DNA from 4 places in the Vibrio qinghaiensis genome. Region 2 is predicted to be linked to each of the others. Evidence: predicted binding sites of a transcription regulator. Region 2 holds the regulator's gene; each other region holds the start of a gene.
What was found. Region 2 encodes CRP, which controls carbon source genes, mostly activating them, when cyclic AMP is high. Its sites were predicted from a motif close to TGTGANNNNNNTCACA; they were not measured.

Region 1 (5,903 bases), on a different replicon from region 2:
TATTTTCATATGAAAAATGGGTGTTATGTCAAATTGGAATGCTAAGTAGAGTTGTTATGCCCTCTATGACTTGCCAGTGGCTTTCATTTCACCGGTTTAAGCTTAATTTCTATATTAGAGTATAGATAGGCTGTGATATACTCCGCGCCCACTTTACTTTCAAAGAGCCAGTGACCATGAGCCTGAAAAATGAAATTCAACAACTCAACAACCGTTTAGATACGTGTCGTCATAAGCTCGATGCGGCTAAAGGTCGTGGCGATCAAGTAATGATCAGCAAATTTACCGATGAAGTAGAGCAACTGACGAAAAAGCTCGCCCAAGCAAAACACAAGCAAAATTATACGGTGAGCAAAGAGCGTAAGAGTTTGCTCGATATGCCATTTTCTCGTGAACTTACCAAAGCAGAGCAAGCGGATTTAGGTCAATTGAAAAAGTCAGTTAAAGGTTTAATCGTGGTACACCCGATGACAACAATGGGCAAAGAGCTGCGTTTAGAAGTGATGACTGGTTTCGCCCCAAAAACCTTCTAACCGTCATTTTTTACGACAGAAAAGAGCCAGATTATCTGGCTCTTTTTGATCATACCTGCGACTCAATAGCCCATAAGTTGCAATAAATTCTCGGCGGTGTGGATTGCCTCTTTGCGGTTAGCAATATTCAGTTTTTGGTACAGGTTGCGGATGTGCGTTTTGATAGTGGTTCCTGCGACATCCAGCTCTTGTGCAATTTGTTCATTGCTAAACCCAGAGTAGATAAGCCCCAATACTTGCCATTCACGTTGAGTGAGTGGGCTGGTGCGAACCAGTTCGGGAATATTTGGGTGATTCACCAACTTCTCAACAAAATCCTCGTCAAAATGGATTGATCGGCTGCGCTGAGTGGTCGAGATCTCCTTCATTAACTGTTGTGCTCGGTGGCGTTCCAAATCGCCTAATTCAGCTCGGCTAGAGAGCTTTTCTAATAAGTGGCCAATCTTCGAGCCGTCGATTAAAAAGTTACCTACCATGCCCGTTTGATTGGTTAACTGTAGCGCTTCCTTGAGTTTTTCTTTCGCTACTTCTTCGTTATGGACTGTAGTGGCTAGAACGGCTTCGAGGATCAAATTACGGTTTAGGTCTGTAATCAACTGATAAGTTTGCGCTTCGTGCTGCATAAACGTCAAAGTTTGAGTCGCATCTTCCAAATGACCTAAGTGAATCTGAACTCGAGCAATATTGCGCCATTGAAGCTGTGAAAAGTGATTGCACGCTTTTTCTGGTCGAATGGTGGTCTTGAGCCACTGCAACATTGCTTCATCATTGCCACGAGCTTGCCAAAATAGAATCAGTGAGAGCGAAGCATTCGCTGTCCAGTCTACGTGATAAGTCGATTGTTTCAGTAAGTGCTGTATTTGTTCGATGAACTTACCCGCTTTATCGAGTTCACCACGGCCAATAGCAATACGCGCCAGCATAGAATAACTGTGCAGATGTTTGCTGGGAGAGTGGTTGCCCAATACGCGCAGTCCTTTATAAGCGCACTCTTCCGCTTCATCCAAGCGGTTCCAGCACCACAGGATTTGGGCACGTATCCGTAGTAAGAATTCATGCAATGGCACTTGCTGTAATTGCTGCTCTTCAATTAATTTGAAGGCAATATCCTGCACTTCAAAAGCGGCTTGCACATAACCTTGGGCAATCAAGATCTCGCTTTGCTGTAGTAATGCCCATAGCGCTTGGTGGTAAACCTGATACTGGCGTGCCAGCTTTTCGGTTTGTTGCATCATCGAGAGGGCGCGGCTTAATTGACCGAGCACGTGATTCACTTCGCCGACCACTGAAGTGGCGACAATACGACTGCGGTAAACGGTGTGATCCAGTTGGCTTAGCGCTAATTCCGCCAGCTCTAAGGCTTTTTCTGGCTCATTTTGGTTGATCGCGACTTGAGCACGCAGGGCATTGAATTCGCCTTGTTCTTTGGTGCTGAGCTGAACATTGAGCGCTTTCATCTCGTTGGTCGATTTAGTCAGCAGATCCCCAACGTCAAAGTAGCGGTGCTGACTTTGAGCCAGCCAAGCTTGTAACATACACAGTTTAGGCTCGCGATAGAGCTGAGTGGGGGAGAGTTGGTTAATGGCCTCTTCGAGAGCCAAAAGCTCGCCTTGGTTGAACATCTTCCAGCCAAATTGCGTCAAGATAGTAGCGAGTAAGTCAGTATCGTTGGCGAGCGTGGCGTGACGCAACGCTTGATGAGGAGTAGCTTCTTGCAACCAAGCGTACGCGGCGGCACGATGCAGATCTTGCTCCTGCTGCGGGATGCGAGCCAAGCGTTCATGAGAGAGGAATTCCGCAAATAAGTTGTGGAACCGGTACCAGTTGTGCTCACCTTCCAATGGATAAATGAATAAACCATAGCGGTTGAGCGACTCAATCATGCTCAGCGCGTCGTCACGTTTGGTGAGTGCAGAGACTAACACGTCATTAAAGTGATCGAGCACTGAGCATTGCATCAAAAATTGGCGCGTTTCTTTATCCAGCAGATCAAACACTTCCTCAACTAAATAATCCCATAAATGTGCATGATTAAATTGCGATACTGACTCCGCTGTTTGCGCCAACGTGCGCTTTTGGTGCTGTGCTTGTAAGGCAATCAATTGCAGTGCGGAGGGCCAGCCTTCGACATAGGTGCACAAGTTGTTGGCAGTATCATCATCCACGCCATCAGAGACCCGTTGATTAAAGAAGCGTGTTGTTTCTTCGGTATCAAAGGCGAGTAGCTCGTTACCAATTTCGATCATCAAATCGCGTACGCGCAAGTTGGCCGTGCCTAATGGTGGAGTGGCACGGCTAGTGACGACCAGCGTTAGGTTGTCTGGCATGTGTTTGAGGAAAAAGCGCATCGCTTCATGGATATCGTCATCGGCGATCAAATGGTAATCATCGAGAACCACATAGCACTCTTTGTTAAAGCCAGACATTTCCGAAAACACTTCACTAAATAGTGAATGTAGAGAAGAGAACTGGCGTCGCTCGGCCAGTTTTTGGGCATTTGGACAACTTTGCTGAGTCGCTTTATTAATCGCTTGCAGTAAGTAGTTGATAAATCGGAACGTATCATTATCGCTTTCATCGATGCTATACCAACCCACATTGGTCTTGTCTGATAACCATTGCGCTGCCATGGTGGTTTTTCCATAACCAGCAGGCGAGCGAAATAGCACGAGTTTGTAGCAAGGTGCTTGGGCAAGCAGCTCTAACACACGTGGGCGAACGATGGCGTTGTGTAGGCGGCCGGGGCGAGTAAGCTTAGAAGGTATCCACATCTTCCAGATTCCATTTATTGTTCTTGTTACTGACTTAAAAGCTGATCGTAGCTTTGGAGGTGCTTAGTAAGAAGAGCATCATTATTTAGGAGTTCACAAGTGAACTATCACTCATTTTGTATGGATGTTACTTGATGTCGTGACGCACGTTTATTGATCCATCCCGAGATTCTTGCAGGATTCACATTTACTTATCATCTACGCCCCATAATTGTGATTTTAATCACTAAAACTTCTTTGTTATGCGCTATATAAAAACTGAGCATGTACAAAATCTCATGTGATTTGTAAATGAAGCTCATTTTTTTGAGAGCCAATTCTCATATTGAGAGATTGATATTCCTGATCGAAACCTGAGCGTCATGAGCAGTATTTAGGCTAGTGAGCAAGGTGATGTGATCACAATCACTGCTTATGAACCGCTATGTGCAACGAATGAGAGATAGATCACTGCGACTCTGGTGCTCGCTCTCTACGCCCTGAGCCCTCCTCCTAAACGAGGTCATTTTTAGGAGGATGCCGACCTTGCGTAGCTGATGCACGATATGCTGAAGATGAATTAAAACGACTAAGTGAGATTTCGCTAATGAAACCTACGCAACAGAAGAAGTTTGATAAAGCCTCGTTCCAAGAAAACGTAAAGAAACACCTGACTGCTACCTATGCAACCACCATTGAAAATGCAGATAGCCGTTCATGGTATCTCGCAATGGGGCGCGCACTGGCTGAACTAACGACGTTTGATCTACTCGAAACTGAGCAAGACCAGCGCATTGTTAACGCTAAGGGTCTGAACTACTTATCACTTGAGTTCTTGATTGGCCGCTTAACTGGCAACAACCTCATCAGCATGGGTCTGTATGAGCAAATCACGGAAGCGATGGCTGGTTTAGGCCAGAATCTAACGGATTTATTAGAAGAAGAACGCGACCCATCCTTAGGCAATGGTGGTTTAGGACGACTTGCGGCATGTTTCATGGATTCGTGCGCTGCGCAAGAGTACCCAACCGTAGGTTATGGTTTACATTATGAATATGGTTTATTTAAGCAATCTTTTAATGAAGGCCACCAACAAGAAGCTCCTGATGCGTGGCGTTGTGTTGAAGGCTACCCGTGGGAAGTGGCACGACCACACCTAGCACAAGAGATTGGTTTTTACGGCCATGTTGATGTTATCAATGATAATGGTGTTGAAAAGCGTCATTGGGTTCCGGGTATGTTTGTCCAAGCAATGCCTTGGGATTTACCCATTGTTGGTTATGAAAGCGATACGGTGTATCCATTGCGTCTATGGGAGTGCCGCGCGATTGCACCTTTCTCACTGGCGGATTTCAACAACGGTAACTACTTTGAAGCGCAGCATGCTTTGATTGATGCGGGCAACATTACCAAAGTGCTTTATCCAAATGATAACCACGAAAAAGGCAAGACGCTGCGTTTGATGCAGCAATATTTCCACAGTGCGGCGTCAATGCGAGACATTTTACGTCGTCATGCGGCGGCGGGTCATGCCATTGCGGATCTTCCTAAATATCAAACCGTTCAGCTAAACGATACTCACCCAACGATTTCCATTCCTGAATTGATGCGTATCTTAATTGATGAGAAAGGCATGGGCTGGGATGAGGCATGGGCGATCAGCTCAAAAACGTTCGCTTATACCAACCATACGTTACTGCCTGAAGCACTCGAAACGTGGAGCGAGTCGTTGATCCAGCGTCTGCTTCCTCGCCATATGGAAATCATTTACGAAATCAACCACCGCTTCTTGCAAGAAGTACGTGCTAAGTGGCCGGGTGATGTGTCGAAACAGCAAAAACTCTCCATCATCCAAGATGGTTTCCACCGCGTAGTGCGCATGGCAAACCTTTCTGTGGTTGGCTCTTACGCTGTTAATGGTGTGGCGGCGCTGCACTCGGAGTTGGTAAAACGCGATCTTTTCCCAGAATTCCACGAGCTTTACCCAACACGTTTGCACAACGTAACAAACGGCATTACGCCGCGTCGCTGGCTGAAATTTTGTAACCCAGGTTTGTCTGCGCTTATTTCGGACAAGATTGGTACTGAGTGGCCAGCGCACCTTGATCAGCTAGAAGAGATTGCTCAATACGCGGACGATGCGAAATTCCAAAAAGAGTTTATGGCGGTCAAGAAACACAACAAGCAGCGTTTGGCTGATTGGGTCGCAGAGCACATGGGTATTGAGCTTGATACCAATGCCATCTTTGATGTGCAGATCAAACGCTTGCATGAATACAAACGTCAGCATTTGAATATGTTACATATTCTTTCTTTGTATCATCGCTTAGTGAATGACCCAACGTTCGATATGACGCCGCGCGTGGTGTTCTTCGCGGCTAAAGCGGCACCGGGTTACCACCTAGCTAAAGAGATCATCTACGCCATCAATAAAATTGCGGAAAAAGTAAATAGCGATCCGCGCATTGGCAACAAGCTAAAAGTGGTTTTCATTCCTGATTACCGTGTGAGCATAGCTGAAATCATCATTCCTGCTGCCGATGTATCCGAGCAAATTTCTACCGCAGGTAAAGAAGCATCTGGTACCGGTAATATGAAAATGGCGCTAAATGGTGCTTTA
Region 2 (5,903 bases):
GGTATTACGTCATCGTCCATTGGGTGTTCTTGCGGTTTTTGGTCCGTATAATTTTCCTGCCCACCTGCCGAATGGTCATATTGTGCCTGCACTTTTAGCGGGTAATACGGTTGTGTTTAAACCTTCAGAGCAGACTCCGTGGACTGGTGAGTTTGTGATGAAGTTGTGGCAAGAAGCAGGCCTACCTGCGGGTGTACTTAACCTAGTGCAGGGCGCGAAGGAAACGGGTATTGCGCTTGCTCAGGCCAAAGGCATTGATGGCCTTCTCTTTACTGGTAGCGCCAATACCGGTCATTTACTCCATCGCCAGTTTGCTGGGCAGCCGGGCAAAATGCTGGCTTTAGAAATGGGCGGCAACAACCCCATGGTCATCTCTAAGCAGTATGGCGAGCTTGATGCGGCAGTGTATACCATTATTCAATCCGCATTTTTAAGTGCAGGCCAGCGCTGTACCTGCGCACGGCGTCTTTACGTTCCTGAAGGGAATGAAGGTGATCTGTTACTTGAAAAGCTGGTCAGTGCCACTCAAAAATTGCGTATTGATCATCCCTTTGCTGAGCCAGCACCTTTTATGGGGCCACAAATATCACAAGCGGCGGCGCAGTTCATTCTTGCTGCTCAGGACAATTTACGCGCCTTGGGTGGCGTCAGCTTGCTGGCCGCGACACCTTTGCAGGCGGCGTTTGTCACTCCGGGCATTATTGATGTCACCGCAGTTAGTCAATTGCCTGATGAAGAGTATTTCGGGCCATTGTTACAAGTCGTGCGTTACCAAAGCTTAGATCAAGCGGTGCAACTGGCTAATGAAACTCGCTTTGGTTTATCGGCAGGCTTAGTGTCGACCAATGATGCCGAATGGGATTACTTTGTCGATCATATCCGCGCTGGTATTGTAAATCGTAATCGACAATTAACCGGAGCCAGTGGTGATGCACCGTTTGGTGGGCCGGGAGCGTCGGGAAATTTAAGACCAAGCGCCTATTACGCGGCCGATTACTGCGCATACCCAATGGCATCAATGGAAGGTTGTTCGACAGAACTGCCTGCCACGCTCAGCCCTGGGGTTGAGCTATAGCAGTAAACTTTATCTAAAACCCCATGCCTACTAGCATGGTTTAAACCGAGCACAGACAAGGAGGCGTTATGACGCCAACCGTTTTATTTCAATCATTATGGAATGACTACATTCAGCGCCTTTGCCCTTCTGCCGACAAAGTCCATCACTTGCTTCAAGAAGACGAAGCCTTGATTAATGACCATATTGCGTTGCGAACCTTCAATGTTGCGCCATTAGGTATTGAAACGCTGGCTAAGCCTTTTCTTGCCTTAGGCTACGTTGCCTGTGGTGATTATGTGTTTGAAAGTAAGAAGCTGGTAGCGAAGCACTATGAACACCCTGATTCGACCCAGCCTAAAGTATTCATAAGCGAGCTGAAAGTGGAAGAGTGCTCACCTGCACTCCAAGCCATTGTGGAGAAGCTGGTACATCAAGTCGATAGCAATAAATTAAACAGCAGTGACTTTTTATATGGCGGTCGCCTGTGGCAACTAAGCTACAGCGATTATTTGCAGCTTGCCAACGAAAGTGAATACGCCGCTTGGTTGGCGGCGCATGGTTATGGCGCAAACCATTTCACTGTTAGTGTTAATCAACTGCAGGCGTTTAATGAAGTGAAAGCGGTCAATGATCATCTACGCCAAGCGGGTTTTACCATCAATGAAAATGGTGGGGAAGTGAAAGGTACGCCTGATGTGCTGCTTGAGCAGTCGTCGACCATGGCCGATAAAGTACCGGTGCAATTTACGGAAGGGGTGGAGGTGATTCCCGGTGGATTCTATGAATTTGCCAAACGCTATCCAATGGTCAACGGTGAACTCTACAGTGGTTTTGTGGCGGCCTCTGCAGATAAGATATTTGAAAGTACAGACATGCAATAGCCTCTCATCTTTTTACTTTCGTACTGAAATATCACCAAAGAAAAAGCCACCTGAGTTCCCCAAGGTGGCTTTATGCATTCAATCTCAATCATTTTGATTGAAATTAACGAGTTCCGTACACCACGATAGTTTTACCGTGGGCAGAAATTAAATTCTGCTCTTCGAGCATCTTCAAAATACGTCCCACAGTTTCACGAGAACAGCCTACAATTTGGCCGATCTCTTGACGGGTGATTTTGATTTGCATGCCATCTGGGTGCGTCATTGCATCAGGTTGTTTCGCCAGGTTAAGTAGCGTTTGTGCAATACGGCCCGTCACGTCTAGGAAGGCTAAATCGCCTACTTTTTGACTGGTGACTTGCAGGCGTCGAGAAATTTGTGCAGACAGACGCATTAAGATGTCTGGGTTCACTTGGATAAGCTGACGGAATTTCTTAAAAGAGATTTCCGCAACTTCACAAGGTGATTTTGCACGGACCCAAGCAGTACGCTCTTGGTCTTCTTCAAATAGACCAAGCTCACCGATAAAGTCACCTTGGTTGAGGTAAGAGAGGATCATCTCTTTACCTTCTTCGTCTTTAATCAATACCGCTACCGAGCCTTTGACGATGTAGTACAGCGTCTCTGCTTTTTCGCCCGCATGAATCAACGTGCTTTTCGATGGGTATTTATGAATATGACAGTGTGAAAGAAACCACTCTAGTGTTGGATCGGTTTGAGGTTTACCTAGAACCATAATATCTCACTTCCTCTGCAGGGTACGCTTGCCGCTTTCCATATTGTAGCTAAGCCTAAAATAGGCTTACTAGGATAAGAGCACTTTCCAAATGCTGCAAGCTAACTTGTGTTTCGGTTAAGGATAGTATCCTTTTTCAGAAACGATTTCTTGATTTTAATCGTGTCAGTGGCATGATTTTTTACGCAAAACTGTGCACATGATCACGGTATGAAAAGTAACCGTCAACTTGTCCGATCACTTAGCCAATTTTACCTGTTTCAATCAATTGCTGCAGGATCGGTCTGACGATCAATTCCATCGCAAAACTCATCTTGCCACCCGGCACCACAATGGTGTTGTGGCGCGACATAAAAGAGCCATCAATCATGGCGAGCAGATAGGGGAAATCAACATTCTTTATGCCGCGCAGACGGATCACGACGAAGCTTTCATCCAAACTAGGGATGCCCTTGGCGTTAAGTGGGTTTGAAGTATCAACCGTTGGCACCCGTTGAAAGTTGATGTGAGTTCGCGAGAATTGAGGGGTGATGTAATTGAGGTAATCGTCCATTGAACGAACGATAGAATCCATCACTGCTTCACGTGAATGGCCTCTATCACGTGTATCACGCACGTATTTTTGTATCCACTCAAGGTTAACGATTGGCACCATACCTATCAAAAAATCGACATGCTGCGCGACGTTTACATCGCCATCGACTACACCGCCATGCAGACCTTCGTAAAACATCACATCCGAGTTTTCTGGTAAATCTTGCCAAGGTGTAAAGGTGCCGGGCATTTGATTGTAGGGCACAGCTTCGTCAAAAGAGTGCAGATAACGACGAACTTGGCCTGTGCCTAATTTCCCATATTGGCGGAAAAATTCTTCCAATGCAGGAAAATCATTGGCTTGTGGACCAAAGTAGCTGATGTGCTTCCCTTGTTCGCGCGCTTTACGAATTTCCACATCCATTTCTGGCCGGGTAAAGCGGTGGAAGCTATCCCCTTCAACCCATGCTGGTTTTATGTTCATCATATTGAACATTTTGCGAAAGGCTTCAGAGGTCGTAGTTGTACCGGCACCGGACGAGCCGGTGACAGCGATAATTGGATGTTTTGCTGACATGACAAACCCTGTCTGTATGTAACGTACTTGTTATCGATGGCTGCAATATAGCACGAAAAGAGTAGATTGTTTTGTGCGGAAATTATTTACGCAATTGAATATCCACACTTTCATGCAACTCAGAATAGACGATGATCGCTTCCCCTGTTGCGAGCTGTTTCTTTATTTGCTCGATTTTTTGCTGCAATGGTACTTCCTGCTCTCCGTAATCAGTACCTTCGCGTAATACAAACGTTTCAATCAAATTATCCAGTGTTTCAGGCGCAATGTGCTGCCAAGGAATAAGCATGACGACCTCTTAAACTGTCATGGAGAAAAGGGTATCGATTTAAAGCGATATGTGATTAATCATGCGTTGCATTGATGGTCAATAGGGTTGCCGTGACGCAGATCTTCGTAATAGGTTGGAAGTGCTTCTTCGAGCCAAAATTTAGGCTTAAGCGCGCTACCGCTGAGAAAACCGACATGGCCACCTTGGGTAAATAAGCGGTAATGGATGTTCTCTGGTAAGGCAAATTTTGGGATCACGGCATCCGTCATAAAGGGATCATCTTGCGCTTGAATGATTTGTAGCGGCACGCGAATTTGTGTCAGCTTTGAAAGGCCTGAGCACTGCTGGTAGTAATCCTGCGCATCTTGAAAACCATGCAAAGGCGCGGTGATGAGATCGTCAAATTCGTAAAGTTTTTTGATGTGTTTAATTTGATGGTGAGAAATACCTAACTCATTATGTAAAAGATGCTGTTTCTTTAGTGCATTTTTTTTCAATGATGTCAGTAAGTAAGCGCGATAAACCTTTGAAAATCCCTGTTCAATACGTGTGGAACACGCTGCCAGATCGAGCGGAGCGGAGACAACGGTTGCCGCGCTAACGATCGGGTCGTGATTATATTGCGCTAAGTAATTAACCAACATATTGCCGCCAAGAGAAATGCCCACCGCCACGACAGGTCTATTCGGGCATTGCTTGCGTATGTATTCGAGCACAAAGCGTGCATCTTCAACCTCACCAGAATGGTAAGCGCGTGCCAAATGGTTCGGTTTGCCGCTACAGCCACGAAAATGCATCATGACCGATAACCACCCCTGTTGTGCGAAGGCGTACATTAAGCCATTGGCATAAGGGCTATGAAAACTGCCTTCTAAGCCATGAAACAAGACGAATAAGGGTTTATTTTGTACTCGCTCTGAGCGCCAATCATCACTCCAAGCAAGGTCTAAAAAATCACCATCAGGTGTAAACAGCGTTTGCCACAGCGGCTCAAAACGTGCGCATTTGCGCAATAAACGAGGAAGCAGAGTCTGAAGGTGTGGATTTGTTAGCCCAGTAGCAGCGATAAATGGAGTCATAACCATAGCGTATTATTTTTATGAATTGCGACCAGTATACACTGAGAGAGCAATTGATGTAGTTACGGTTTTTGAGAATGAGGCGCTGGGGTTTTAAAGGCGAGATGCAAATGCTCACAGCCAAGCTGGCGACAGTAACGCAGCGTTAATTGTTCACCATGGTTATTCTGCAATGCCAATGCGTTGATACATTCCACAAGGTCAGCTTGCTGCTGCTTTTCAAGTTGCAGCTCAAATTGCAGCGCCTCGCGGTACAGCGTATCTGGCACCATGCTTTTCAAACGTCGTCTTAACTCTCGGTAACTGTGCAACAGCGCTTCTGAACGACCGATACATTGAGTGACATTTTGCCAGTCAGCATCGGCAACCGTCACTTGTTGCTCATCAAGCCATTTGAGTAGCAGCAATAAGTTGACGTTGCCGTGGAAGTTATTTTGTAAACTTAAGCACGCCTCTTTCACTTCTCGCACGCTGTAGTATTGCAAACTGAATTGCCATAAGCGTTCTAAGGTCAGTGATAATCGTACGTGCTCTTGGCTCATCTTAGCGACTGAATTCCTGCTCTAGTTGTTCGAGTGTCTCTTGTTCCGACATCCATTCCATTTCGATTGCTTCAAGTGCCGATTTGCTGCGAGCTTGAAGCGCAATCACTTCGGTAAGTTTAGCTTTGTTTTCGGCTTCATACAGCGAAGTATCAGACAATTGCACTTCAGTTTGCGCCAGTGCCGCGTTCAATGTGTCCATTTTCGCTTCGAGTTGTGTCAGTTT
Region 3 (5,903 bases), 150 kb from region 2:
TCGAAGCCTATCAAGCCGCACTGAGTGTCGATGTACAACAGGTGATCCGTGATGGTTTTCAAGGGAAAGCGATCAAAGAAGAGCTGGATAAACGACGGATCGCAGCGATTAGCACGGTGTAAATCTTTCCCTTCTCAACTCGCAATTCAAAATGCGAGTTGCGGCAGAAAAAACAAAACGCCCTGCATTGCAGGGCGTTCTCTAAAGTAATGATGCTAAGCTGTACCCCGTGGGATTAAGCTTGACCTTTCACTTCTTTAAGACCGTTGAAAGGAGCACGACCAGCTAGCGCTTCTTCAATACGGATTAGTTGGTTGTACTTAGCAACACGGTCAGAACGGCTCATAGAACCCGTTTTGATTTGACCTGCAGCTGTACCTACCGCTAGATCAGCGATAGTTGCATCTTCAGTTTCGCCAGAACGGTGAGAGATTACCGCTGTGTAACCTGCATCTTTAGCCATCTTAATTGCAGCTAGAGTCTCAGTTAGAGAACCGATTTGGTTGAACTTGATAAGGATTGAGTTAACGATACCTTTCTCAATACCTTCTTTAAGGATCTTAGTGTTAGTAACGAATAGATCGTCACCCACTAGCTGAATTTTGTCGCCTAGAAGTTCAGTTTGGTGTTTGAAACCAGTCCAATCAGACTCGTCCAAACCGTCTTCGATAGAAACGATTGGGAATTGCTCAACAAGGCCCGCTAGGTAGTGGTTGAACTCTTCTGAAGTGAACGTTTTGCCTTCACCTTTCATGTTGTAGATGCCAGCGTCTTTGTCGAAGAACTCAGATGCTGCACAGTCCATCGCTAGAGTGATGTCTTTGCCTAGCACGTAGCCAGCCGCTGCAACCGCTTCTGCGATAACTTCTAGCGCTTCAGCGTTAGATTTTAGGTTAGGAGCGAAACCACCTTCGTCACCAACCGCAGTGTTGTAGCCTTTAGACTTGAGAACTTTAGCTAGGTTATGGAATACTTCAGCACCCATGCGAACCGCTTCTTTAAGAGTTTTCGCGCCAACAGGTTGGATCATGAACTCTTGGATGTCTACGTTGTTATCTGCGTGCTCGCCACCGTTGATGATGTTCATCATTGGTAGAGGCATAGAGAATTGGCCAGCAGTACCGTTTAGCTCAGCAATGTGCTCGTATAGAGGCATGCCTTTCGCAGCCGCAGCCGCTTTTGCGTTCGCTAGAGAAACCGCTAGGATTGCGTTCGCACCGAAGTTAGATTTGTTTTCAGTACCATCAAGGTCGATCATCACTTGGTCGATAGCTGCTTGATCTTTAGCATCTTTACCAACTAGAGCATCAGCAATTGGGCCATTTACAGCTGCAATCGCTTTAAGAACACCTTTACCTAGGAAACGTGATTTGTCACCGTCACGTAGCTCAAGAGCTTCGCGAGAACCAGTAGATGCACCAGATGGCGCAGCTGCCATACCTACGAAACCGCCTTCTAGGTGAACTTCAGCTTCTACTGTTGGGTTACCACGTGAGTCGATGATTTCGCGACCTAGAACTTTAACGATCTTAGACATTAATGTTTCCTCTCGTTGAATTTAAATGTCAAAACTATAAAGGGCAGCAGCACAACAATTGCAACTGCCCGTATCCTTGTTACTTCTCTGATTCACCGCGTTGGAACTCACCTGCCGCTTTAATAAAGCCTGCAAATAGTGGGTGACCATCACGAGGGGTTGACGTGAATTCTGGGTGGAACTGAGCTGCTACAAACCATGGGTGAGCAGGGTTCTCAATCACTTCAACCAACTTCTTATCAGCAGACAGACCTGATACTTTCAAACCAGCTTTTTCGATCTGCGGACGAAGTTTATTATTAACTTCATAACGGTGACGATGGCGCTCATGAATGGTTGCACTACCGTAAAGCTCATACGCTTTAGTGCCTTTCTCTAAGTGACATAGCTGCGAACCAAGGCGCATAGTACCACCAAGATCAGACTTTTCAGTACGCTCTTCTACGTTACCTTCGTCATCTACCCATTCAGTGATCAAGCCTACCACAGGGTATTGAGTCTCTTTGTTAAATTCTGTTGAATGCGCACCTTTCATACCCGCAACATTACGCGCGTATTCTATCAGCGCTACTTGCATACCTAAACAAATTCCTAGGTAAGGTACTTTGTTTTCACGAGCATATTGCGCAGCAAGAATTTTGCCTTCGATACCGCGGTCACCAAAACCACCAGGTACGAGGATTGCGTCCAAACCAGTCAGCACTTCCGCACCTTTGGTTTCAACGTCTTGAGAATCGATGTATTTGATTTTCACGCTCAAGCGGTTTTTCAAACCTGCGTGTTTCAGCGCTTCGTTAACCGATTTGTAAGCATCAGGTAATTCAATGTATTTACCAACCATCCCGACCACAACTTCTGCAGTTGGGTTAGCCTCTTCGTAAATCACTTGTTCCCATTCAGAAAGATCCGCTTCTGGCGCTTTAATAGCAAAACGGTTACAAACGATATCATCCAAACCTTGAGCTTTGATCAGTTGAGGGATCTTATAGATAGAATCGACATCTTTCATCGAGATAACGGCTTTTTCAGGCACGTTACAGAACAAAGCAATTTTCTTACGTTCGTTCGCTGGGATAACGCGATCACTACGACAAACCAAAATATCAGGCTGAATGCCGATAGAAAGCAGCTCTTTAACTGAATGTTGAGTCGGTTTGGTTTTCACTTCACCTGCAGCGGCAAGGTAAGGAACTAAAGTCAGGTGCATAAACATTGCGTGTTCACGGCCCACTTCAATCGCAAGCTGACGAATCGCTTCCATGAATGGCAATGACTCAATATCACCAACGGTTCCACCCACTTCAACGATAGCGACATCGTGGCCTTCAGAGCCTGCGATAACGCGATCTTTAATCGCATTGGTGATGTGTGGAATAACCTGAATCGTTGCACCTAGGTAGTCACCGCGGCGCTCTTTACGCAATACATCGGCATAAACACGACCAGCAGTAAAGTTATTGCGCTTGGTCATTTTGGTACGAATAAAACGTTCGTAGTGACCAAGGTCAAGGTCAGTTTCAGCGCCATCTTCCGTGACAAACACTTCACCATGTTGAGTTGGGCTCATTGTGCCTGGGTCAACGTTGATGTAAGGGTCAAGCTTCATCATAGTCACTTTAAGACCACGAGCTTCTAAAATCGCCGCAAGAGATGCTGCCGCAATACCTTTACCTAGAGAGGATACAACCCCGCCAGTAACAAAAATGTAATTTGTCGTCATGTTTAACCTGAAATTGGTTGAATGAGGGAAATGGATTTCTTCTGGACGGGATAAAAATATACCAGAAGCCCTTATTCGCTACAACGTGAAATCTATCACACTGTCATTTTTTATTTTTTGCTTCAAATCAAAGAGCACCGCTTGATATGGCTTATCACACCACTCAAATGAGTCAAATTTGTCTCAATGGGTGGGTTTTGTTGTGGATTGCCAACACAGGGCATTACTTCGACTCCAAGCGCTTCACTTCATTCCACATCGCATCCAATTCTTCGAGAGAAAAATCGGTCAAGGTTTTGTGCTGACGTGCCACCAGCATTTCAATACCTTTAAATCGACGTGAAAACTTTCGATTTGCTTTATTTAACGCCACTTCTGGATCAATTTTTAAGTGCCGAGCAAAGTTAACGGTGGCAAATAATAGATCGCCCATTTCATCCTCTACTCGAACCGGATCAGGGTTGATTTGCAACGCCTCTTCCATCACTTCTTCGATCTCTTCTTGGACTTTATCAACCACTGGGCCGATAGAATCCCAATCAAAGCCATATTGGGCACACTTTTTTTGAATCTTTGTAGCACGTAAAAGAGACGGAAAAGCGTGTGGTATTGAGTCTAGAATACTTTGATCTTTTTTTCCTGCTTGTACCTTTTCTTTGGCTTTTTCAGCTTCCCAATTGGCGTTGATTTGCGCTTCATCCTCAAACTTGGCACCCGAAAAAACATGAGGATGGCGGCGCGTAAGTTTTTCATTCACCGTTTCAACAACTTGCGAGAAATCAAACAACCCTTGCTCTTTCGCCATTTGACTATAAAAAATAACTTGAAACAGCAAGTCACCTAATTCTTCTTTGAGATTAGGCCAATCTTGGTTGTGGATCGCTTCCACCACTTCATAGGTCTCTTCGATTGTGTAAGGAACAACCGTGTCAAAAGTTTGCTTGATATCCCAAGGATAACCTGTTTTTGGGTCACGCAACTGTGCCATGATCTGTTCCAGTTGTTCGATTGGGTGGCTCATTTATCCGCTCCTTACATCAATATTTAAAATAAAAAAGCGAGCAGTCATTGCCACTCGCCTTTAAAAACCCAAGGCGCTTGCGTCGCGATTTAATTGCGATTCACGCCAATAAGAGTGTTACTGTGATATGAAATTTAGCCTAGGCGTTTCACCAACATGACATCTTTGATCTGCTCTACTCGCATTGATACTCGTGACAGCGCTTCGATGTTGCTCACTTCAAGATCAAAATCCATGATGATCAACTGTCTTTTGTAGTCGCTACGACTTTTCATGCTGATGACTTTCACTTTCTCATTCGCAAGCAGGGTGGTGATGTCTTTGAGTAGCCCACCTCGCTCCATCGCTTCAACGCGCAAAGTCAAAATATAGGTTCCAACAAACCCGCGCCCCCAAACGGTATCAATGATGCGTTCAGGTGCGTGATGGCTCAGCTCTTCTAGCTGTTCACAGTCACTGCGATGGACTGAAATACCACGCCCTTGAGTAATGTAACCTTTGATCTCATCACCTGGGATAGGTTGGCAACAGCGCGCTAGGTGTGTCATGAGGTTATCTACCCCTTCCACCACAACGGCATCTTTGTGCGCTCGATGTGGCTGAGCTGGACGAGTTTGCGCATCTTGCAATTTTTGCAGTGCTTGTTGATCTTCTTGCTCAGCGGTCGGCTTATTAACTAAGGCATTGATGTGATTGACAATTTGGTTGATTCGCAAATCACCACTGCCAATGCCGACGTACAGCTCGTCAGGCGTATTGACGTTAAAACGTTTGAGCGCGTATTTATCGGCATCTTTTAACGTAGCACCGATTTTGGCTAATTCTGATTCGAGGATCTCTCGTCCGGCTTCAAGGTTTTTCTCGCGGCCTTGTTTACGGAACCAGGCGTTAATCTTGGCGCGCGCACGGCCTGAATGGACAAACCCCGTTGCTGGATTTAGCCAATCACGCGACGGATTCGGCTCTTTCTGGGTGATAATTTCGACTTGATCACCCATAGATAATTTATGAGTAAATGGAACAATACGACCCGCGACTTTGGCACCGATGCAGCGATGCCCCACTTCAGAGTGAATATGGTAGGCAAAATCGAGCGGCGTGGCTCCCATGGGTAAATCAACTACATCACCACGAGGTGTAAAGGCGTAAACACGATCATCAAACACCTGGCTACGCAGCTCGTCGATCATCTCACCCGAATCAGACATCTCTTCTTGCCAATCAAGAAGCTTACGCAACCAAGTAATTTTCTCATCGTAACCACTACGGGCAACCGTTGCGCCCTCTTTATATTTCCAGTGCGCGGCAACCCCAAGTTCAGACTCTTCATGCATCTGCTTAGTACGAATTTGAATTTCGATGGTTTTGCCTTCTGGCCCTAAAATCACCGTATGAATGGATTGATAGCCATTCGGTTTCGGATTAGCAACGTAATCATCAAATTCGCTAGGTAGGTGTTTGTATTTGGTATGAACAACGCCCAAGGCGGCGTAACAGTCTTGCAGTTGATCAGCAATAATGCGAACTGCACGCACATCAAACAGCTCATCGAAAGCCAAACCTTTCTTCTGCATTTTGCGCCAGATGCTATAGATGTGTTTCGGACGGCCACTCACTTCAGCATT
Region 4 (5,903 bases), 590 kb from region 2:
TAGGATTTATAACTTTTCTGGTTGGAAAATATAAATGATAAAACTATTTTTTGTCGAAGAGTGTATGACTGAAAAACATACACTCACTAGTGAATCACACCGCAATTTTATCTCAGTTCAAAAACGAACTGTTAGGCCGATATTAGCCGAAAATTGATTTATCCAATCAGATTTAAAACGAATCACGCACGTTTCTGAAGAAGGCAGTGTACAGGTTGCTGAAGTTTCGTTGTCAACAGAGGTACCTAACCAACGCACTTGGCTATTCAGCGCAATGTTATCGGTAAGGGCATACTCAAAACCCCCAAACAAGCTTGAAGAAAAACCATATTTATCTTTAGCCCAATCAACATCTGCATAAGAACCACCGATACCTAGGCCTATATAAGCGGTCAATTGTTGGCTTGTCGGATAATAAATGCTGCTTTGAAAGTGGAGGTAATGGATGTTCGCATCCGCGTTAATGGTTTCAACCGCGGTGTTTTGAGTAGCATAAAACAGACCAATTCGGCCTTTTTCGTAATCAGTTTCTATAGCGAGGCCATAGCTAGATGAAGCTTTTAAATCATAGTCATTGCCAGCTTTATCCGCGACCTCTCCCCCAAGCGTATACCCAAAAAAAGGAGAAACGATGACTTGTGCTTGTGCATAGGGAGCAGATAAAGATCCTATAATAAGAATGACTTTATTATATTGATGCATAGCTATTAACCTCGGCCACTTTTTAACGATTAGGTTATTGTGATAGTAACTCCATAATTGTGCACGAAAAACCAACGATTCTTGAAGATACTTCACACTGATGTTATTACTTTGTTATCTGGTAGGAGGTGGCTATGGAACTTGATCTAAAATATGCATTAGTGATTACTGCAACAGTGTTTGCTGTTCTGATTGGTTTTGGTTTGATCGCTATCAGCCATTAATCAACGAGGGTTCTGCTGATGAACACTAGTGGAACTATCTCTGATAAAGAGACGAGAGCGGATTTAGATCGGCTCTCGAAGTATATTGGAGGAAAAAATGCATTGGTTGCCCAAGGTGGTGGCCAAAGAGGTATTTTTACCGCAGGTGTGTTGGATGCGTTCCTTGTTTCCAATTTTGATCCCTTTGATGAATTCTATGGCACCTCTGCAGGTGCATTGAATTTGTGCGCTTACCTATGTCGTCAGCATGGGTTAGGCAAAGCTTTTATTTTAGAACTCACCACGGATGCTAATTTTTTTAATCTATTTAGCTACGTTCGGCGTAAGCAGTTCATGAACTTGGATTGGGCTTTAGATCGCATATCGGAATTTCCTTATAGGTTGGATGTCGATATGGGATGCCAAGTCCTTGCGAAAAGAAAAGCTTACGCGGCGGTTACTTCAGCACACTCGCTGCACGACCATTATTTCCCGGTATTAGAAAGTAACTGGCGAGAGGTAATGATTGCTACCTGTGCGATTCCTCGCTTATACCCGCACGCAGTTAAGTTGGGTAATGAACTGTATATTGATGGTGGTGTATCAGCATCAATTCCAGTGCAAGAAGCATGGCGAAAAGGTGCTCGTTTTGCCGCTGTCATTCGTACAGAATGTCCTGATGTTGCCTCGGTCGATAGTCGAATAACATTAAAGCCTTCACCATATACTACGTCTTATAACAAGCCTCATTGGTTGCATGAACCTCTACAAAATATCCAAGGCCAGTGGCAGCAGAAATTGTCTCACTGGAAGCAAGAGTGGAGTGGTTTTCTCCATCAACAGATAGAGCGTTCTAAGCAGCAAAAACGTGAAAAGATAAGTTTGGAACTGCTTAATGGTGGGCGTTGGTTATTTGGCGCTGACGATATATATCGCTTAAGTCACTTAATTGGCGACAAATTTGATTCAGGGTTGGCGGATATGTTGATGGTGCATTACCAAACGTATTCTTTAACTCAAGAATTTTTGCATGCTCCACCAGATGATATTTACATCCTACAAATTGTACCCAGTGAACCACTGAGATCGAACTCCTTACTCAGTCGTCAAGAAGACCTACTTCATGATTATGAATTAGGTCTCGCGGCGGGTTACCGTTTTATTGAGGACTTTAGCCAAGCACAGCAGGCATATCAGTCGCGTATGACATAATCGTGGAGGAGTATCCCCGAGGCTATTCAGCCAACGGGGATAGTCAAATTACTCAAGGACTGGAAGTATACGCATACAGTTAGTCGTCCCTTCAACATCCATAATGTCACCTTGAGTGATGATTACTAAATCACCGAACTCTAACAGCTTTTTCTCCTTAAGCGTATTGAGAGCTGCAACGGCTACATCAAATCCAGTGTCTGCCTTGGTGTCAAAATAGACTGGAGTGACCCCTCTATATAGAGCACAACGATTTAAAGTTCGCTCATTAGGTGACATAGCAAAGATAGGCAGCACAGAGTTTAAGCGGGAGGTCATAAGTGCTGTTCTTCCTGATTCGGTTAGAGTTACCATGGCTTTGATCCCTTCCATGTGATTGGCGGCATAGATAGTGGACATGGCAATAGTTTCTTCAGCAGTCACAAACGAAGTATCGATTCGGTAATTTTGCTGGCTAGCTTCGATCATTTTCTCTGCTCCAACACACACTTCGGCCATTGAACGAACCGTTTCTACTGGATATTTCCCAGCAGCGGTTTCACCTGAAAGCATCACCGCATCGGTTCCGTCCAGCACCGCATTGGCAACGTCCATTACTTCCGCGCGGGTTGGCATTGGGTTTTCTATCATTGACTCCATCATTTGTGTAGCAGTGATAACGACTCTGTTGAGTGCCTTAGCGCGGCGGATCAGTTTTTTCTGCACACCCACCAGCTCTGGATCTCCAATTTCGACTCCTAAATCACCACGAGCGACCATGATCACATCAGAGGCCATAATGATGTCATCAATGTTCTGATCATTGGCTACCGTTTCTGCTCGCTCTACTTTTGCCACGAGTTTTGCTTCAAGGCCTGCATCACGAGCGAGCCGGCGAGCGTATTTCATATCTTCGCCATTTCTAGGAAATGAAATAGCCAGATATTCGACCTTTATTTCGGCGGCCAGTAGTATGTCTCGTTTGTCTTTTTCTGTCAGCGCTTCAGCCGACAAACCGCCTCCTTTCTTGTTGATGCCTTTGTTATTTGAAAGTGAGCCACCAACAGTGACGGTAGTATGTATTTTTGCACCATCGACAGCGGTGACGAGTAGTTGTACTCGTCCGTCATCGAGTAACAGTAAATCATCGTGCTGTACATCTTGTGGTAGTTTTTTGTAGTCAATGCCAACCGAATTTTGGTCACCTTGCCCTGGGGGTAACTCTGCATCCAGAACAAATCGGTCACCTTCATTTAAGTAGATTTTTCCTTCTTTAAATGTGGAGACTCGAATCTTTGGTCCTTGTAAATCACCAAGTAAAGCCACATGGCGACCCAACTTAGCCGCGATAGCTCTTACTCGTTGCGCTCGCAGTTTATGGTCCTCGGAGCTACCATGTGAAAAATTCATGCGCACAACATTTGCGCCAGCTTTGATAATCGCCTCTAATATCTCGCCTTTGTCTGTTGATGGGCCTAAAGTAGTGACGATTTTTGTTCTTCTTAACACCGCGGTCATTGTGTTCTCCTGATGGGGCGGGAATCTGGATTAAGTATATGCAAGATCTGGCGAAAGAAAGGGGATAAGCGTTAAATTTATCGACAGGTGCTAGATGATTCTCGTCACAAAAAAAGAGTGGTTTCATATTTTTTGAATGTAAACAAATAGCAATTTATTGACTAAATACACCAAGAACTATGTATATCCGTGATACTTGTCACGGCAATATACTAAAGCGCTTCACAATTAGTTCGCAAAGTAAAAAAATTGGCATGTTATTGATTTCTGGAGCTCCCAATGTATATGGCGCAACCAGGCCATATTGATCATATCAAACAGGTCAATGCTGGTCGTGTATATAAACTTATCGACCAAAAAGGTCCCATTTCTCGCATTGATTTATCGAAAGAGAGTGGGCTTGCTCCGGCAAGTATTACCAAAATTACTCGTGAGTTAATTGAAGCTCATTTAATCCATGAAACGACAGTACAAGAAGCGATCAGCCGTGGTCGCCCTGCCGTTGGTTTACAAACCAATAACGAGGGATGGCAATTTTTATCCATGCGTTTAGGCCGTGGCTACCTAATTATTGCTCTGCATGAGTTGGGTGGTGAAGTGTTGATCGACACCAAAATTGAGATCCATGAGCTAGACCAAGATGACGTGCTCGCTAGGTTGCTTTACGAAATTGAAGAATTTTTTCAAACCTACTCGTCGCAATTAGATCGCGTGACAAGCATTGCAATTACTTTGCCCGGTTTAGTGAACTCAGAGCAAGGGATTGTACTGCAGATGCCGCATTACAATGTGGAAAATCTGGCTCTTGGTCCTGAAATTTATAAGGCGACGGGGCTACCTGTTTTTGTGGCGAATGATACCCGAGCTTGGGCACTGGCTGAGAAGTTGTTTGGTCATTCGCAAGGCAATGAAAATTCGGTTCTGATCTCTATTCACCACGGTTTAGGTGCCGGAATTATCCTCGATGGCAGGGTGCTACAAGGTCGGCATGGGAATATCGGTGAGTTAGGGCATATCCAAATTGATCCGCATGGTAAACGTTGTCATTGTGGCAATATTGGCTGCTTAGAGACAGTCGCTAGTTCGCAAGCGATTCGTGAAGAAGTGGCGCTGCGTATTGCAAACGGTGAGGTTTCATCATTGACTGAGCACAGAGAAATTACCATCGAAGATATCTGTGAGGCTGCAGCAGAGGGTGACCCATTGGCGGTGGATGTGATAGAGAAACTAGGGCGTTACTTAGGGGCCGCTATCGCGATTGTGATCAACCTATTTAACCCAGAAAAAATTCTGATCGGTGGTGTTATCAACCAAGCTAAAAACGTGTTATACCCTGCATTACAAAAATGTATCGAAGAGCAGAGCTTACCCGTCTATCACCAAGATCTCGAATTAGTCGAATCACGCTTTTATAAACAGGCAACTATGCCTGGTGCGGCTTTGATTAAACAAGCCCTCTATGATGGACTTTTGCTGATGAAAGTGGTCGAAGGTTAATTTTTTCGCGGTTAGATCATTTATATTTTTTACAATTAACCCATATGGCTATACTGTTATGTGAGTTCACTATAATTTTCGGGATTTCGTATGTCAGGTGTTTTAAATACGGTTGACCAGCGCACCAATCTTGTCGGAGAGAATCGACTTGAGCTGCTTTTATTCAGCTTAAACAGCAGGCAAATCTTTGCGATCAATGTGTTTAAGGTGAGGGAAGTGATCAAAGTTCCTCAATTAACAAAATTGCCCGGTTCTCATCATAATATTACGGGTGTCGCCTCATTGAGGGGAGTGCCTGTTCCTGTCATTGATTTGCGCAGTGCGATAGGTTTCCCTCCATCTCGTTTGGATGACCAAGAGCATAACCTCATCATCACCGAGTACAACCGAAGCATTCAAGGCTTTTTGGTTGGGCAAGTTCGCAATATTATCAATACTGCTTGGACTGAAATTCAGCCGCCACCGCGTTTAGCTGGTCGCTCTAATTATCTGACCGCTATCACCCATGTTAAAGAGGTCAACAGTAGTCATATTGTTGAAATCATTGATGTGGAAAAAGTGTTAGCTGAGATTATTGATTATGATGTCTCTATCTCGGAAGGCGTTCTTGACCATGCCTTGGTTTCAGAGATGGTTGGGCGAAAAATTCTTATAGTGGACGATTCCTCAACGGCTCGCAACCAAGTCAAAGGGACGCTATCACAACTTGGTTTAGAGATTATTGAATGTCGAGATGGTTTAGAAGCACTGAATCTTTTGAAGTCATGGTGTGATGAAGGAAGGGACGTAACG

Region 1: the regulator CRP is predicted to act here: its motif matches at 3,517-3,532, upstream of malT (HTH-type transcriptional regulator MalT).
Region 3: the regulator CRP is predicted to act here: its motif matches at 3,342-3,357, upstream of CCZ37_RS10745 (CTP synthase).
Region 4: the regulator CRP is predicted to act here: its motif matches at 3,803-3,818, upstream of mlc (sugar metabolism global transcriptional regulator Mlc).

What each region holds. Positions count from the first base shown of each region.
Region 1 is NZ_CP022742.1:1,091,758-1,097,660, reverse strand. Features, by position in the region: gene CCZ37_RS18635 (YibL family ribosome-associated protein) at 177-533, shown strand; gene malT (HTH-type transcriptional regulator MalT) at 596-3,304, opposite strand; gene CCZ37_RS18625 (glycogen/starch/alpha-glucan phosphorylase) at 3,891-5,903, shown strand, end outside.
Region 2 is NZ_CP022741.1:2,479,140-2,485,042, reverse strand. Features, by position in the region: gene astD (succinylglutamate-semialdehyde dehydrogenase) at 1-1,075, shown strand, start outside; gene CCZ37_RS11580 (DUF1338 domain-containing protein) at 1,144-1,938, shown strand; gene crp (cAMP-activated global transcriptional regulator CRP) at 2,042-2,674, opposite strand; gene CCZ37_RS11570 (phosphoribulokinase) at 2,916-3,785, opposite strand; gene CCZ37_RS11565 (YheU family protein) at 3,868-4,074, opposite strand; gene CCZ37_RS11560 (hydrolase) at 4,134-5,141, opposite strand; gene CCZ37_RS11555 (TIGR02444 family protein) at 5,198-5,677, opposite strand; gene CCZ37_RS11550 (ABC transporter ATP-binding protein) at 5,679-5,903, opposite strand, start outside.
Region 3 is NZ_CP022741.1:2,328,661-2,334,563, forward strand. Features, by position in the region: gene CCZ37_RS10735 (multifunctional CCA addition/repair protein) at 1-122, shown strand, start outside; gene eno (phosphopyruvate hydratase) at 236-1,537, opposite strand; gene CCZ37_RS10745 (CTP synthase) at 1,617-3,257, opposite strand; gene mazG (nucleoside triphosphate pyrophosphohydrolase) at 3,481-4,278, opposite strand; gene relA (GTP diphosphokinase) at 4,413-5,903, opposite strand, start outside.
Region 4 is NZ_CP022741.1:1,888,651-1,894,553, reverse strand. Features, by position in the region: gene CCZ37_RS08690 (outer membrane beta-barrel protein) at 118-702, opposite strand; gene cydH (cytochrome bd-I oxidase subunit CydH) at 837-926, shown strand; gene CCZ37_RS08680 (patatin-like phospholipase family protein) at 945-2,117, shown strand; gene pyk (pyruvate kinase) at 2,166-3,614, opposite strand; gene mlc (sugar metabolism global transcriptional regulator Mlc) at 3,894-5,111, shown strand; gene CCZ37_RS08665 (chemotaxis protein CheV) at 5,202-5,903, shown strand, end outside.